DNA from 2 places in the Paenibacillus sp. J14 genome. Region 2 is predicted to be linked to the other one. Evidence: a T-box and tRNA genes for the amino acid it is inferred to sense, from the RefSeq annotation. Region 2 holds a T-box; the other holds one or more tRNA genes.

Region 1 (4,950 bases), on a different contig from region 2:
TAAGAGATGATTCATTGCGAAGGACTCGTCAAGATTTTCAAATCCGAAGATATCGAAGTTGTGGCGCTCCAAGGCCTGAACTTAACCGTGGAACAAGGCGAAATGATGGCGATCATCGGCAACAGCGGCAGCGGCAAATCCACCTTGCTGAATATTCTCGGCGGGCTGGATCGCCCGTCCGCCGGCCAAGTTAACGTCGGGGGTTGGGATCTGCTGAAAATCCGCGATGACCAGCTGGTGGAATATAAGCGTAACACGGTTGGTTTCGTCTGGCAGAATAATGCCCGCAACTTACTTCCTTATTTGACAGCATTGGAAAATGTAGAAATGCCGATGCTGCTCACCGGGAAGCTGGACAGAGCCTATGCGAAAGAGCTGCTGGAGCGGGTTGGCTTAAAGGATCGAATGCACAACAAGCTGCATCAGCTCTCCGGCGGGGAGCAGCAACGGGTTGCGATTGCGATCTCGCTGTCGAATCGACCGAAGCTTCTGCTGGCCGACGAACCCACGGGTTCGGTCGACACGGCCACTTCCGATCAGATCATGCAAATCTTCCGGCAGGTGAACCGGGAGCTGGGTATCACGGTTGTGATCGTCACGCACGATTTGAACCTGGCTGGGAAGGTAGACCGCGTGGTCGCCATCCGTGACGGCTTAACGAGCACCGAGTTCCTGAAGCGTAACCCGAATCTGGATTTGGCGGCAGCCGAGCTAGGCGGAGGATTGCAGGAGGTTCACGAAGCCTTTGTTGTGGTTGACCGTGTCGGACGTTTACAGGTTCCGAAGGAATATCTGGAATCCGTCGGAATCAATGGGCGGGCGAGCATGGAGTTTGACGGAGAGAAAATCATTATTACAGCACCTAAATCGTTGGAGGGGGATCCATCATGAGGTTCAAGAAATTATTGTCTGTATCGCTGGCTGCAACGCTGGCGTTGGGCCTGCTCGCTGGCTGTAACGGTAGCAAAGCGGCAGACCCACAGCAGGAGAAAGTGCTCCGCATCGGCGTGCTTTACGGGGGATATGACGATTCTTATTTCCGTCAGCAGTATACCGATGTATATGAGTTCACGCACAATGTTCGTATCGAGGTTGTACCGGCCATCGACCAAAGTCAATATCGTTATCAGGACTACTCGCAGCCATACGTTCAGCCGGACTACCTGGATAGCATGAAGAAAATTATGACTGGCAGCAATCCGGTGGATGTCGTGGTCACCGATACTTCTGTATTAAATCAGCTGATCAAGGAAAATATGGTCAAACAGCTTGATCCGATGATCCAGGAAGATAAATTCAATACGTCGGACTTCGTCCCAGCAGTTATTGACGGGATTAAGGATCTTGGGGAAGGCAGTCTGTATGCGTTAACACCTTCGTTCTCCTCCTCCGCCTTGTTCTATAACAAGAAGCTCTTTACGGACGCTGGGGTTGAACCGCCTACCGATAATATGACTTGGGACGATATCTTTAATTTGGCTCGTCGTTTGGCGAAAGGGGAAGGGAAGGACAGAGTTTACGGTTTCGCGTTTAGCCGGTACATTGGAAGCGATCCATTCTGGGATATGCAGAGCAACTATGTCAACTCGCTGCAACTCAAAACCTTTGATGATAAAGCGGAAACGATGACGGTTAATACCCCGCAATGGACGAAGGTCTGGGAAACCATCAGCAAGCTGGCGAAGGACAAAATCATTCCGGACAGTAACAGCGGGATGATGGACGGCGAGTGGAACCCAGTTACAAGCGACCTGTTCCTCTCCGGTAAAGTTGCAATGACGATTGGTGAGAACTATTACGTCAATGAAATTACGGATGCCAACAACAACGCTTCGAAAATTAAGAACTTTACTCCTGTGGATTGGGATGTCGTCACGGTTCCGGTCCATCCTGAAAAACCGGGGATCGGGGGAAGTATTTGGCTGAGCAATACGTTTGCCATTAACAGTGCTGCTCCAAACGCCGAGACCGCTTGGGACTTCATTAAATTCATTAATGGCGAGGATTGGGCGAAGCTGAAGTCTCGCAGTAACTCCTATGAAATGCTGGCTCGCAAATCGTACATCCAACCGAAAATGGGCTTGGATTACAATATTCAAGCATTCTATTTACTGAAGCCGACGCCGCCAACGGATCCGAAGCAAGAAAAACTGATGAGCGAAAAACCAGGACTATACAGCGTAACCGACAGCGGACGCAGGTTCTTCCAAGAGGTGTTGGAGAATAAGAAAACACCGGCGGAAGCGCTCAAAGAATGGGAAGAGAAGGGCAACAAGATGCTGCAAGAAATTAAAAACAATCCAAAAACCCAATTCCAGGAGGATGGTACGCCATTTGTTCCTGAGGAAGGGGCGGCAGCAGGCGGAGCCGTATTTAAGGGGTAAGCTGAGGTTTGCATTGAACACCAAAAAATTACCATATAGATTTAGGGCCGCTGGATGAAATCCGGCGGCTTTTTTTGTTAAGGTTGGGCATTCTATAGACATGAACAATTTGCTCTAATTCACGAAAGGATGGACGAAACAATCATGCGTTGGGTATACTTCAATAAACTGTATCGAACGAAATTCCAAGCGGGATGTCTCGCCCGGCGGTTGGAGCAAGACGGTTGGATCTATGGTTTTGATGATATGCGGCAAATCGAAATTTTCCGATCGCGCAAGGGCAAATACGGCGTGCGATTTATTCCATAATCTTAGACTTGACGTGCCCTGCGAGAATCGTGTATATTATTGATTGTCGCCAATTTAATGACGCGGGGTGGAGCAGCCCGGTAGCTCGTCGGGCTCATAACCCGAAGGCCGCAGGTTCAAATCCTGCCCCCGCAATCCAAGTTCTCCCGGGCCCTTAGCTCAGTTGGTTAGAGCGGTCGGCTCATAACCGATTGGTCACAGGTTCGAGTCCTGTAGGGCCCATAAGTGCAAAACCCTCTTGCTTTGGCAAGGGGGTTTTTGCTTTTCAATCATTAAAATCAAAGTTTCGTAGATTCCTGTTGAGCGTTTTGTAGTAGGCCATTTTATTGTGAATAAATGAGACTTTTCTGAGCGTAAGAAGATTCAAGCCTCTCCAAATCATCAGGTAAAACAAAACCTGCCCAACCTCTTTTCCGTCATGGATAATCCCTGTTCGCTGAACGATAAAATTTCTCCTCCTTTTAAAATTGTCGGATAGTACTAGAATATTTTCCAGGCCTCATCTATACGCCAGAACACATCGGGTTTTCTATACGGGCTAGCTCAATGGTAAGTTTCAGTATTTGGGAGATCTTTTTATCAAAATAGAAAAAAGGAGCCGTTGTCACAGCTCCCTAAAGATCATTTGACTTGCTTCTGGATCATTAATCGATGGTATTCATTTAGCAATTCATCTAGTTGCTGACTTACCATGATCATTTCCCGATCCGCAAGACGTTTACTTCGGGCAAGATGGTTTAATTCCATCCGGAGCTCTTCAATTTTGAGGATGAGTTCCATGACGAACAACTCCTAGTTGAGGTATTAATGCCATCCGTCCGCTTTCGACTGGTGATTGTCCGACCTCTTCCATGTACTGTCACTGTTCTGCACCAAATTAAAGCGGTACCCTTATGTTTTCTATGTCCGTTTTTGTAAATCCTCCCTAAATCCTGAAATAAAATGCAAAAATCTGTCGATTTAGTGAATTTTATTAAAATTTAAGCTTTTCACGGAAATCAAAAAAGGACCGCATAAGGCGGTCCTTCCAATTTTTATCGAATAGGCGATCACTTGCTGTCCGGAGACGGAGCAGGATGTGCGGCCAAGTATTCCACCGCATGATAGGTCAAGAGAGCCGCTTCTGCGCGGGTAATCAGATCTCCCGGATGGAATTGATTGTTCTCATCCAGCTGGGCGATCCCGAGCACAAGCGCACGTTGAACCGTCCCTTGATAAGAAACCGTCAGCTGGTCATCGTCAGCAAATTCGATTGGTTTGATATTGATCATCGGCAAATCGCCATGCTTCTCCATCGCCAAAATCAGCTGATGGGTAAATTCCTCACGCGTCATAGGCTTGTCCGGATTCACGTTGACGTCAAGATCAAACCCGTTAGTTTGAGCAATCGAGAACGCAGGGGCATACCAGGCATCTTGCTTGACATTGACAAAATAATCACCAGCGTTTTCTGGAGTATCCAACTTCAACCCCAGCAGATTGACGATTAACTGAACGCCCTGGCTAGTCGTCAATTGGTCATCCGGCAGGAAGCTGTCGGCGCTGACGCCGCGAACGATGCCTTTCGCTTGCAGGACAGAAATACTGTCTTTGGCGACAGATTGGCTTACATCTTTAAAGGTCCCTGCAGCAGCAAAGCTTTCTCCAGCCAAAGACAAGCTCAAAATGGCGGCGGCGGACAACAGGGCTACATTACGTTTAAACATGGTGATCACCTCGTCTAGTATTTTTTGACAACCTCTAGACGATGAGTATTGGAAAAGGTTGCAGAAAAAATTAAAAAGATTTTCCAAATGGAATGATTCGCGTCACGTGATGGATTTCGTCGAGATTCACCCAGACGGCCCCTTCTGTTGTGCGCAGATGTACTTTGTCAGGCGCTGAACCCCACTTCGGCAGTCCGGTCATCAATTGTCCGTCATGCAGTTGAATGACCACTTGATGACCCAGCGTAACTGCCATTTTCAATTCGTGCATGAATGCTAACCTCACCTTTCCTGAAATTCAAGCCTTTTTTCGCAAGACTAACCTTAACTTACCATAATTCCTAACTGAATAGTTTATCGGAATAAGACAGCATGAATTTTGGGTTGATATTGATTGGAATTCTGTATATAATCATAAATACGGAATTTTTGAACAAGCCGGGGTGGCGGAATTGGCAGACGCACAGGACTTAAAATCCTGCGGTAGGTGACTACCGTACCGGTTCGAGCCCGGTCCTCGGCATTTGTGAAGATAGAGTGCACTCGTTTAT
Region 2 (4,950 bases):
GAAATCAACAAAACCGCTGTCGCTCGTTTCGATGTCGATCGCTTTGACGTTGATCTCTTCCTTGATGATGTCTTCATATTCGCTCACCGCAAACTCCCGGTCCATGGAGACGATCAGGCTGGACAACGGCTGACGCGTTTTGATGCCGCTCTCGTTACGGACGTTGCGGGCCAGCTCAACGATTTGCCGTGCGCTCTCCATGTCTTGCTCCAGTGCAAGATCGATCAGCGATTCATCCGCTTGCGGATAATCGGCCAGGTGGACGCTTTCCCCGCCGCCCAAGTTGGTGAAAATGTCCTCAGCGATCAACGGCGCAAACGGCGCGATCACTTTGGATAGGGTGAGCAATACGTGAGTCAGCGTTTGGTAAGCGGACAATTTGTCATCGTTCAGGCCGCTGCCCCAGAACCGGTCGCGGGAACGGCGGATATACCAGTTACTGAGCTCATCGATAAATCCTTCGATCGCTTGCGAGGAGTTCACGAAGTCGTTCACCGCCAGGCCTTTGTCGACCACTTGAATTAAGCTGTTCAGACGGGACAGAATCCAGCGGTCCAGCTTATTCTCGGAAGGACGGTAAGCATGCTCTTCCGGTTTATAGCCGTCGATCCCGGCATACAGCGTCAGGAACGCATGGGTGTTCACCAGCGTATCTACGACTTTCGATTTGGCTTCAGCTACGATGCCTTTGGAGAACCGTTTGCTGTTCCAAGGCGCGCTGTCGGACAAGAGTGCCCAGCGGAACGCGTCCGTGCCAAACTCGTTGATAATTTCCCAAGGATCGATGACATTGCCTTTGGATTTGGACATTTTCTGCCCGTTTTCGTCCAGCACGTGGCCGGTGGCAATCACGGCTTTGTAAGGCGCTTTGCCAGTGAACAGCGTGGACACGGCCAACAAGCTGTAGAACCAGCCGCGCGTTTGGTCGATCCCTTCGCAGATCATATCTGCCGGGAATTGCTCCGCGAACGTCTCTTGGTTCTCAAACGGATAATGATGCTGCGCAAACGGCATCGAACCGCTGTCGAACCAAACGTCGATGACTTCGCTCGTCCGTTCCATCACGCCGCCTTCGCAATGCGGGCAATGAACCTTCACTTCGTCAACGTACGGTTTATGCAGCTCCAAATCCTCGCTGACATGGCCTACCGCATGCTCCCGCAGCTCGGCGATGCTGTGCGGAGCGAATTGTCCGCCGCAATCCGGGCAAACCCACACGTTCAGCGGCGTCCCCCAATAGCGGTTCCGGCTGATATTCCAATCGACCAGCTCTTCGAGGAACTTCCCGAAGCGGCCTTCACGAACATGCCCTGGATACCAGTCCACGGAATTGTTGTTGGCAATCAGCTGATCCTTAATGGCTGTTGTTTCGATAAACCAGCTCTCCATCGCATAGTAGAGCAGCGGCGATTTACAACGCCAGCAGTGCGGGTAGCTGTGCTCGTATTTCTCTTTGCTGTACAGCGTTCCTTGCTCGGACAGCATCTTAACGATGTCAAGGTCACAGTCCTTGACGAAACGGCCTGCGAAATCGGTTACCACGTCCGTATAGCGGCCTTGACCGTTCACAACGCTGACAAAGGTGATGCCGTTCTCGCGGCAAGTGCGGTAGTCGTCCTCCCCGTGAGCCGGTGCCATGTGAACGATCCCTGTACCGCTGGCATCCGTAACGAACGAAGCACCAACGATCACGTTAATGTTATCCGCTTTGATGTAGGTAAACGGCGGCGTATAGGTTTTGCCAACGAATTCCGAACCTTTGTGCGTCGACAATACCGTGTAATCGCCTTTCATGACTTTCTCAACCAGGTTCTTCGCAACGATATATACACCGTCTTCCTGCTGTACACGGGCGTATTCCATGTCTGGATTCACAGCCAGTGCCACGTGAGACGGAAGTGTCCAAGGCGTGGTCGTCCAAGCCAGTACATATTCGCCGGTGTCGGTCAGCTTGAATTTCGCTGTGGCACTGAGATCCTTCACATCCTCATACCCTTGCGCCACTTCGTGGGAACTGAGCGACGTTTGGCAGCATGGGCAATACGGGCTGACGCGATGGCCGCGGTACAGCAGGCCTTTGTCGTGGATCGTCGCCAGGATGTTCCACACGCTTTCGATGTAGCTGTTGTTCAGGGTGATGTACGGATCGTCGAGATCCACCCAGTACGCAATCGCTTCGGTAAATTCCCGCCATTGCTTTTCGTAGCCAAACACGCTGTCTTTACATTTTTTCACGAAATCCTCGATACCGTACTTCTCGATCTCCTGCTTGCCCGAGATGCCAAGCTCCTTCTCTACGCCCAGCTCGACCGGCAATCCGTGCGTATCCCAGCCCGCTTTGCGGACAACGCGATAGCCTTTCATCGTTTGGTAGCGGCCAACGAAGTCCTTGATGACGCGGCCTAACACGTGACCGATATGCGGCAAGCCGTTAGCGGTAGGCGGTCCTTCAAAAAAAACGTAATTCGGCCGGCCCGCCCGATTTTCGATACTCTTTTTAAACGTATTTTCGCGGCTCCATTTGTCCAGAATCCGCAGGTCGCGAGCCCGCGCATTTTCTTTGACGTCAACCTTCTTCATACTTCTCTTCCTTTCTTTAATCAACCTGTAAAAATAACAAAGCCCCGTCCCTAGAAGGGACGAGGCATTAGCTCGCGTTACCACCCTTGTTTCATGCTTGATAAACACAGCTGTCCGAAGGACGAGCCGCATCTTAGGCATGACACCTTGATCCCATACGCTTCATATGGGGTCGGTATAACGGCCGACAACCGGCAAAGCTTACTAAGCAGAGATTCAAAATGTTGGCATTTGAATCACATTTAAGTTCAGCCTTGCTTCTCCGGGAGGATATTCCGTCCGCGCATTGAACGTTGGCTTTCAGCAGGATGCCAACTCTCTGGGGAACAACATCACGGCGTACTGGTCCCATCATCGAATGATTCTTTATGCAAGTACAATATGTAAATAGTTATATCTTATTGCCTCCCTCATGTCAACATCCTGCCCTCAACCTGTTTTTTTGCCTAGAAGACAATTCATCATTGCCCTGGAAATGTCCGGAATCCCCCTCTTTCGTACGTTTTCCCCCTCCCCTGTTCCTCAGGTGCCTCTTTTATAATGAAAGGGATTACATTTTCGTGTGAGAAGGAGCGAGCATACCGATGGAGACCCTCTGGCAAGGAAAATGGATTTGGCATTCCGGTGAATCCAGCCCGCGTAACGAGTGGCGTTGCTTCCGCAAAACGTTTGCGTGGACGGCAGCCAACAGCGGGCGAGCAGTGATCAAGCTTACGGCGGACTCCAGATACGTCCTGTACGTAAACGGACAACGGATTGGTCAAGGCCCTCCGCGCTCCTGGCCGTTTATGCTGGCTTATGATGAATACGACATCGGCCATTTGCTGAGACCAGGACAAACGAACGTCATCGCCGTCATGGTGATGCATTTTGGAATCAGCAACTTCTATTATTTGCGGGGACGCGGGGGCTTGCTGGCCCAATTGGAGCTTGGTAGCAGCCCACAAATCCTAGCAGCAACAGACGATACGTGGTTCACTGTGGTGCATTCAGGCCATGACAGCCGTTCCCCGCGAATGTCCTGTCAGCATGCTTTCGCCGAGAAGATCGACGCGCGATTGTGGGACGACAACTGGATTCAACCGGACTACCAGCCTGGCCCGGAATGGCAACCAGCCGCGGTCATCGGCCCGGCAGGCTGCGAGCCTTGGGGAATGCCGGTTCCCCGGGACATTCCCTATTTGACGGAAGAAACTGTATATCCTCGGCGCATCGAACGCTTGAGCAAGGTTAAGCCCGTTCAATATACGGCGGCTATTGACCTGCGAAATCAATTTTTCGAGGACAGTACCGACACGGCGAACCCAGCCGAATTTCTCGGATTGCTCGCTACCGTGGTGCGTTGTCCGTTGAAATGTACGGCTACGCTGGGGCTGATCGATGTGGGCGGGACATTTCGGGGCTGCAGTCTGGACGGGGTTTGGTACGATGAGAAGTCATTAATAGGTGAAGCTCCCGAACGCTTTCTCCGCCTTGAGCTTGATCCGGGAGATCATCTCCTGCTGATCGACGTCAGCGGAGGGACGCACGGAAGCGGGCATCATTTTGCGGTGGATGCCGAGAAGCCGCTGGAGTTCTTATCGCCTCTAACGTTCATACAAGCACACTCAAACGCTCAAGCAGACGATTCGTCCGTCTTTGTTACCCTTGGTCCCTTTGACGGCGGAATCCGTTACGACCATAAACCAAATCCTCCGATGAATCCGGCGCACCCCGACTATTTGCGGGCCCGAGAGATCGCAGATGCGGCAGGACTTGTACCGTTTGCGAACTGGCTCCGTCCGGTTCCCGAGGCGCTGGTCAGCCAGGAAGATGTCTTTATCCTTTCCGTGTGGAAAAGGGATGAAGTCCCTTTAGCGATTCCAAACACGCTGCAACAAGCGGTGATTCCCAGCTTCGAGCTGGCGGAGGTCCCTTGGTATCCCGATGGAGATACCGAATTTGTGATCGACTTTGGCAGAGAGCTGTCAGGTTATTTAGAGTTCGAAGTTGAAGCGCCGGAGGGGGCGATCCTTGATTTTTACGGATTCGAGTTTATGCATGAAGGTCGACGCCAGGATACTTACGGATTGGACCATACGCTTCGCTACATCTGCGCCGGGGGACGCCAGCGGTACACGTCTCCAGTGCGGCGTGGACTGCGATACTGCCAGGTCACCGTACGAAACGCAACGGTTCCTGTGCGCATCTGCTATATTCGCATGCTGCAAAGCAATTATCCGATCGCTGAGGTTGGGCAGTTCCAGTCATCGGATCCGCGCCTAAATGACATTTGGCAGATCAGCCAACATACGACCCGGCTATGTATGGAGGATACTTTTGTTGATTGTCCGATGTACGAGCAGACCTTCTGGGTCGGCGATGCCCGGA

Evidence for each region. The T-box of region 2 lies ahead of ileS (isoleucine--tRNA ligase). A T-box ahead of a tRNA ligase gene usually reads a tRNA of that ligase, here a tRNA-Ile.
Region 1: it encodes a tRNA-Ile, which carries the amino acid that the T-box ahead of ileS (isoleucine--tRNA ligase) is inferred to sense. The anticodon was not compared.

Annotation. Positions count from the first base shown of each region.
Region 1 is NZ_JADQ01000055.1:17,155-22,104, forward strand. Features, by position in the region: gene M891_RS0118055 (ABC transporter permease) at 1-3, shown strand, start outside; gene M891_RS0118060 (ABC transporter ATP-binding protein) at 7-891, shown strand; gene M891_RS24135 (ABC transporter substrate-binding protein) at 888-2,384, shown strand; gene M891_RS25590 (hypothetical protein) at 2,529-2,693, shown strand; tRNA gene M891_RS0118075 (tRNA-Met) at 2,755-2,828, shown strand; tRNA gene M891_RS0118080 (tRNA-Ile) at 2,842-2,915, shown strand; gene M891_RS0118085 (aspartyl-phosphate phosphatase Spo0E family protein) at 3,315-3,473, opposite strand; gene M891_RS0118090 (S-layer homology domain-containing protein) at 3,743-4,399, opposite strand; gene M891_RS0118095 (hypothetical protein) at 4,470-4,670, opposite strand; tRNA gene M891_RS0118100 (tRNA-Leu) at 4,837-4,922, shown strand.
Region 2 is NZ_JADQ01000008.1:118,542-123,491, reverse strand. Features, by position in the region: gene ileS (isoleucine--tRNA ligase) at 1-2,580, opposite strand, end outside; T-box leader at 2,633-2,944, opposite strand; gene M891_RS0104320 (family 78 glycoside hydrolase catalytic domain) at 3,165-4,950, shown strand, end outside.